One region of the Bacillus sp. UNC322MFChir4.1 genome, then DNA from elsewhere that is predicted to be linked to it. Evidence: riboswitches for the same ligand, from Rfam matches in the RefSeq annotation. Region 1 holds a riboswitch; the other holds the start of a gene.
The links. A riboswitch is a leader RNA that binds a small molecule or an ion and turns the genes downstream of it on or off. The one in region 1 is predicted to bind preQ1.
Positions count from the first base shown of each region.

Region 2: another riboswitch for preQ1. It lies ahead of queC (7-cyano-7-deazaguanine synthase QueC); the one in region 1 lies ahead of BR72_RS17375 (QueT transporter family protein).

Region 1 covers NZ_KN050809.1:25,052-28,583, forward strand. Annotated here, with positions in the region: gene BR72_RS25805 (zinc-finger domain-containing protein) at 81-257, opposite strand; gene BR72_RS17370 (ribonuclease H family protein) at 271-930, opposite strand; gene BR72_RS17375 (QueT transporter family protein) at 1,159-1,644, opposite strand; PreQ1 riboswitch class I at 1,655-1,699, opposite strand; gene BR72_RS17380 (aldose 1-epimerase family protein) at 1,868-2,740, shown strand; gene BR72_RS17385 (reverse transcriptase-like protein) at 2,756-3,151, shown strand; gene BR72_RS17390 (DMT family transporter) at 3,156-3,532, shown strand, end outside.
Region 2 covers NZ_KN050809.1:255,228-258,759, reverse strand. Annotated here, with positions in the region: gene BR72_RS18580 (DinB family protein) at 1-352, shown strand, start outside; gene BR72_RS27185 (DUF6254 family protein) at 481-597, shown strand; gene BR72_RS18570 (ATP-binding protein) at 608-1,816, opposite strand; PreQ1 riboswitch class I at 2,051-2,094, shown strand; gene queC (7-cyano-7-deazaguanine synthase QueC) at 2,191-2,853, shown strand; gene queD (6-carboxytetrahydropterin synthase QueD) at 2,853-3,347, shown strand; gene queE (7-carboxy-7-deazaguanine synthase QueE) at 3,340-3,532, shown strand, end outside.

The DNA.
Region 1 (3,532 bases):
TACATTTGAAACATTTTAACCTGTATACCTATTATATCTTTATAGTCAAAAAGCTTTCACCTGAGCAAAGAGATGATTGTTCAAGACAGGTGTTTTCCATACTCTTGTAGCTTTTCTCCAATCGTACATTGCCGAATACAGAAGGAGTGAGCATAATATTTACTCTGTTCTTTTCGAAAATGTTTTTGCAAAAAACAACCATCGCAATATGTTTCTAATAAATCGTTCACCTCGTTAATCAGCTGCTTACGATTCACTCCTTCTACACTCCTATTCTGTTATTTCTTTATGACTATCAATATCCGTTCTTTCTAGTGCTTGTGTTGCTAATTGATGCGCTTCTTTATTTTGCTTTCTAGAAACCGGTTCACATACTAGTTTTAGTTTCATCTGTTTTGCTTTTCGTTCAATTTGATCTAAATAATGAATTAAATGTTCCTCATAACACGGCCATTCACCCGCTAATTGTTGAAGAACCACTTGAGAATCACCGCGTAGTATCACCGATTCATACTTAACCCCTAGCTCTTCTAACATGTTCATTCCATATAATAACGCTGCATATTCCGCTTCATTATTATCATCAATTCCTTCTATGTAAGCATTGCGGCGAATTCGATACGATTTTCCCTGTCTCTTATAGTAAATACTTATCCCTACACCCGCTTCTTTTGTCTCAACATCATATCCTCCATCAAAGTACAGCGTAAGATCTTGTGGCTCTTCTTCAACTTGTTTACTTAGTTTCTTAACTTCTTTTAACGTCCACTCTACTCCCATTTCATCATGAAAAAACAATTCCTTTGCTCTCCCTGTTTTTTCAAAATCCGCAGCGAGCTGTATTGCCTCTTCTAAACGAAGAAAATCTGTTTCTAGGTTAGTCTCTAAACCTTGTTTTGTTCGATATAACCAAGTAATTTTATATTTCATTATGCTCCCCCTTTAATATGCAAAACCCATGCACATTCATACTAAATATTATGCTCTTATTTTATCCTATTTTGTCTATGCGGACCGTATTCTATTCGAAATTCATTTATCTCCATAAAGCGGATGAGTGTATTTAACCGCGCGTAGTAGCGATTTATATGCTGCAAAATAACACGAGAAAAATAAATAAGAGCTGCCACAATAAAGTGAACAACTCTCTAATGAATCTTACACAAATTTCTCAAACTGTACTCGTTTGTTAATAAAATACATAACAGGCCCTCCGATTACCATTACAACAAACTCACCAATCGCACATGTTAACCATGTAAACAAAAATGGTAAATCAAACGCAAGATTGAGTTCAATTGCAATGATAAACATTGTAATTGTAAAGACCACTGTATTAAAGATCATACGACCCCATATCCCTTTTATAAAACGCATTGAAACAATTGTACAAAGTAAGGCGATAATAGATTGCCCCACTCCAAATACAAGGTCATATGCAATCATTGGTGAGAAAAAGAGGTTTGCTAAAAATACACCTAACACAATTCCGTAAATATATTTTTTATTGAACACAATAAGATGATTAAACATTTCTGAAATACGGAATTGAATATTCGTAAAACCAAAAGGTTGAATAAGCATAGTAACAGCAATATATAGTGCCGCTAAAATACCGTTAGCAACAAGTGTTTTAACTTTCATTATACGATCGATCTCCTTAGTTTTTTTACGTGGGATGGTTACGAACCACGTCAATATTTTAATAAACAAAATTAAATTATAATTATTATTCGAGTCCAAGTCAATATAGAAAAATCGTTACTTTATTTATGAATAAATAAAGTACAAAAGGGTGCTCATACACTGTCCTTTTCTATTTAGAGGACGTATAATAAAAAACATGAAAGATTTAGGAGGTTTGTTCATGGCAACAACGATTCAAAACGAAAAAATGATCGTGTCGATTTCTGAAAAGGGTACAGAACTGCAAAGCATTCGCTTAAAAGATGATTCTACCGAATATTTATGGCAAGGAGACGCAAAGTATTGGGGAAGACGTGCACCTATTTTATTCCCAATCGTCGGAAGATTAGTAGAAAATACATATTATATTGATGGTAAACCGTATTCATTAACACAACATGGCTTTGCCCGAGATTTAACATTTACGATTAAAGAACAAGATGAATCAAAAATTACATATGCAATAACTAGTAATGAAGAAACTTTACAAAACTATCCATTTGCATTTGAATTGCTTATTTCTTATGAATTAAATGAAACATCTATATGCGTAACATACGAAGTATTCAATTCTAACTCGGAAGAAATGTATTTTTCAATTGGAGGACACCCCGGTTTTAATTGTCCATTATTACCAAATGAATCTTTCACAGACTACTATTTATCTTTCGGTACTCCAGAGCGTCTAGAAGCAAGTGTATTAGAAGGACCGTTTCTTTCTAAACAAAAACTCGTAGTAGCAGAAGAAGCAACAGAACTTCCACTTACGTATGATTTATTTCAAAACGATGCGCTTATATTTGAAAATATGCGCAAAAGTGAAATTACTATCCGTTCTCACAATCATAATAAATTTGTCAAAGTATCATTTGAAGGATTCCCATTTGTCGGTGTATGGACACCAGGAAAAGATGCACCGTTCTTATGTATTGAGCCTTGGTATGGCATCGCCGATGAATTAGAACCGGCAAACGAATTCAAAGAGAAAAAAGGAATTCAAATGTTAAAAGCGAATGAAACATTTACATGTTGCTATAGTATTACAATCGGTTAATTGGAGGGTTTCAGTTTGATTGAAGTGTACATTGATGGTGCATCAAAAGGAAACCCCGGCCCTTCCGGCGCTGGGGTATTTATTAAAGGGATTCAACCGCCTGTACAGCTGACTGTTCCGCTTGGAGTTATGAGCAACCATGAAGCGGAGTATCACGCATTACTTACTGCATTAAATTATTGCACCGAACATAATTATAAAATTGTATCGTTTCGAACAGATTCACAACTTGTAGAACGCGCGGTTGAAAAACAATATGTAAAAAACCCATTATATGCACCACTTTTAGATGAAGCACTAAAAATAATCCAGCAATTTGATCTCTTTTTTATAAAGTGGATTCCAAGCAGTCAAAATAAAGCAGCCGACGAATTAGCACGAAAAGCCATACAAAAAAATGAACGGAGGTAGTGTATTGAAAAAAGAGTGGATTGCGCCTCTCGCCTTATTGTTTGTTGCTTTCATTTGGGGAGCTACGTTTGTTGTTGTTCAAAATGCCATGTCATTTGTCGGGCCATTTACTTTTAATGGTGTACGTTTTTTATTAGCTGGAATAATTTTATTGATCATTCAGCTCATTTCTATGAGAAAAATACCTATTAAACACGTAGGCTATAGTAGTGGTGCTGGTATGATAATAGGATTCTTTTTATTTGTCGGGTATTTATTACAAACATTTGGTTTATTGTATACAACCTCTTCTAAGGCCGGGTTTTTAACAGGGCTCAGCATTGTCATGGTACCCATTTTATCGTTTATCTTTTTAAAACAAAAAGCGAATCTATTTATCGT
Region 2 (3,532 bases), 230 kb from region 1:
TACATCTGCTATAGTATATGGACTTCATAAAACTGAAAGAAAAGTTGTTCCGCCAAAAGACCTTCAAGTTACACTCGATCGAACAAGAAAGAGAGAAGCCCCTCAACAAATGCAACCAACAGAAACATTAATGAAAAAAACACAAATGATACAATTGCTGCAAAGTTCAAGAGAAAAGCTGTTACATGTTCTTCATAGTATTGTAAATGAAAAAGAACTATTCGAAAAATCGCTCAAACATCCTGTACTTGATGAGCTTAATTTATATCAATGGGTGCAATTTTTAGATTTACATGAACAGCGTCATCTAACACAATTAAAAGAAGCGAAACATGCAATTTTACAAAGATAAAGTGAAACTTCCATCAGTTGATTAACTAGCTGATGGATTTTTTATCGTTTTTGTACCACTCAGTATATGTATATTCCTCCTTCATATGTTGGAACATATATAAGGACATCTGAAAAGGAGTTGAAATAATGGGAAATAAAAAACGGGAGCAAGAAAGGCAATGGAAAGCGCGAAAAGAACAGCCGCCGCAGCATGGGAAAGTGAAGGCTTTTGCGGAACTTGTAGAGGAAACGAAAAAAACGTGATGCACCTGCATCACGTTTTTTTCGTTAAGGGGAATGTAAGAAGAAAAGTTGTTCCGATGTTCTTCTTGCTAGAGATGTCAATCTTTCCGTTCATTGCTTTTATAATACTAAAGACAACCATCATTCCAAGACCTGTTCCCTTTTCTTTTGTAGAATAGAAAGGTGAACCAAGGCGTTTTACTTGTTCGGCGTCCATACCGATTCCTGTATCTTGAATATGTAATTGGATGTGTTTATTAGCAGGTGTTACAGTAACTGTAAGGTCCCCGCCATTTGGCATTGCTTCAATACAGTTTTTTATAATGTTTAAAAGGCATTGATTGAGCTTTTGTTTTTCTCCCATTATATAAAATGTTTTACTTTGTTTCGTATAATGTATACAAACGTTAGAAAGGTTTGCTAATGGAGTCATGAGCGTAATTGCATGAAGTAATTCTTCTTCCAACTGTAATATTTGGACTTTTTCAATACTTGGTTTTGCAAATGTTAAGTAGTCTGTTAATACATGGTTTGCTTGATCAATACCGCGCATAGCGATGTCTAAATATAACAGTTTTTCTTGTTCTGAATGGCTTTTTGATTGTAGCAATTGAAGAAATCCTCTTGTTGATGTAAGTGGATTTCGAATTTCATGTGAAATAGAAGCAGCCATTTCACCGATGAGTTGAAATTTTTCGGCGTTCACAAGTTCTTTTGCAAAACGGACTTGTGATTGTAAAACGTCCATTAAGTATAAAATTAAGATCGTTCCTATAATTGTGCATAACTCATATATAATAAAATAAGATGTATAGTCCTTTGGGTTTGGAACGATAGATAGAAAATAGGGAATCCAGCCAATACCGTAAATAAGGCTGTAGAAAAAAGCTAAATACATTTTTGTTTTGATTTTCCCTTTTATATATATTTTGTATGTAGTAAAGAGAAAAATGTACAAAATAATAGAGGCAATAAGTGAAGGTATGAAGCCGCTGCCGCCAATAAAAAAACGATAAAGGTTCATAACACCTAAAATGGCACCGCCTGCTATTGGTCCTCCCGATAATGTTCCGACAACGAGCACGATATGTCGGAAGTCAAATTGAAAACCGTAATCAACTTTTGCAGCAAATGACATACAAACAATAGTGATAATGCTGCAGGAGAGAATAAATACAAACGAATTGAGCTTTGGAGAGCGATTTCCCTTTTCACTCCAAAATGAGTGATAAATTAACATTGTAACTAAAATAAATAATATATTTATGAAGAGGTACATAATAAAAAGCTTCAGGTTAAAAACCTCCTTGTACCGAGAAATAAAAGGTTTGATATATAAAATTATCATACTATTAATATGGAAGAAAATGAAATGTTATTTTTTGAAAAAACAGAAAAAATAGACGTTTTTCACACATCTACTCGGTATGTTACAATGTAATGTGAAAGTTAAAGAAGACAATCCATGCCTAGCATGGGAGAGGTTCGCGAACTCCCTCTATAAAAAACTATGAAGAGAACAATATCCTTTTAGGTATTGTTTTGTTTTTTTTAGTATGACAGTTCAAGAACGCTCTTTCTTCTTGGAATCGAGAATAGAGGAGAATGAGTGAAATGAAAAAGGAAAAAGCAGTTGTTGTTTTTAGTGGTGGTCAAGATAGTACAACATGTTTATTTTGGGCGCTAGAACAGTTTGAAGAAGTAGAAACAGTGACGTTTAATTATAATCAACGTCATAAGCTCGAAATCGACTGTGCGGCAGAAATCGCAAAAGAATTAGGTGTAAAGCATACTGTGCTTGATATGAGTTTGTTAAACCAGCTCGCTCCTAATGCGTTAACGCGTACAGATATGGAAATTACCCATGAAGATGGCGAGTTGCCGTCGACATTTGTGGATGGACGTAACTTATTGTTTTTATCGTTTGCAGCTGTGTTAGCGAAACAAGTAGGGGCACGCCATATTGTAACAGGTGTGTGTGAAACAGACTTTAGCGGCTATCCAGATTGCCGTGATGTGTTTGTGAAATCGCTAAATGTTACACTAAATTTATCGATGGATTATCCATTCGTTATTCATACACCACTTATGTGGATTGATAAAGCTGAAACATGGAAATTGGCAGACGAACTTGGAGCATTTGAATTTGTCCGTGAAAAAACGTTAACGTGCTATAACGGAGTGATTGGTGATGGTTGCGGTGAATGTCCAGCGTGTCAGCTTCGCAGTGCAGGACTTGATAAGTATGTACAAGAGCGTGAAGGAGCGAAAGCATAATGACACAAGACTTCTTTGGATTTCGCATTGTTGAAAATTTACAAAAAATAGATCAGGACATTGAGCGTAAGCAACTAAAGTATCATAATAAGCGTGTTATGGTGAGCAAAGAATTTACATTTGATGCTGCCCATCATTTGCACTGTTATGAAGGGAAATGTAAAAACCTTCATGGCCATACGTATAAAGTAATTTTCGGAATTAGTGGTTATGTCAATGAAATTGGTCTAGCGATTGATTTTGGTGATATAAAGGAAATTTGGAAAAATGAAATTGAAATATATTTAGATCATCGTTACTTAAATGAAACACTTCCAGCTATGAATACAACTGCTGAAAATATGGTTGTATGGATTTTTGAGAAAATGGAAGAGGCGTTAACAAAAGGTGCCAGGCAAAATGAATATAAAGGGGCGCGTGTTGAGTTTGTGCGCCTGTTTGAAACACCAACAAGCTATGCAGAAGTAAGACGGGAGTGGATGATGGGTGAGTAACATTCCTGTGTTAGAGATTTTTGGGCCGACAATTCAAGGAGAAGGAATGGTTGTTGGGCAAAAAACAATGTTTGTTCGCACAGCAGGTTGTGATTATAGCTGTGCCTGGTGTGATTCTGCATTTACATGGGATGGTTCGGCAAAAGAGCAAATTCGTCAAATGTCGCCAGAAGAGATTTTTTCTG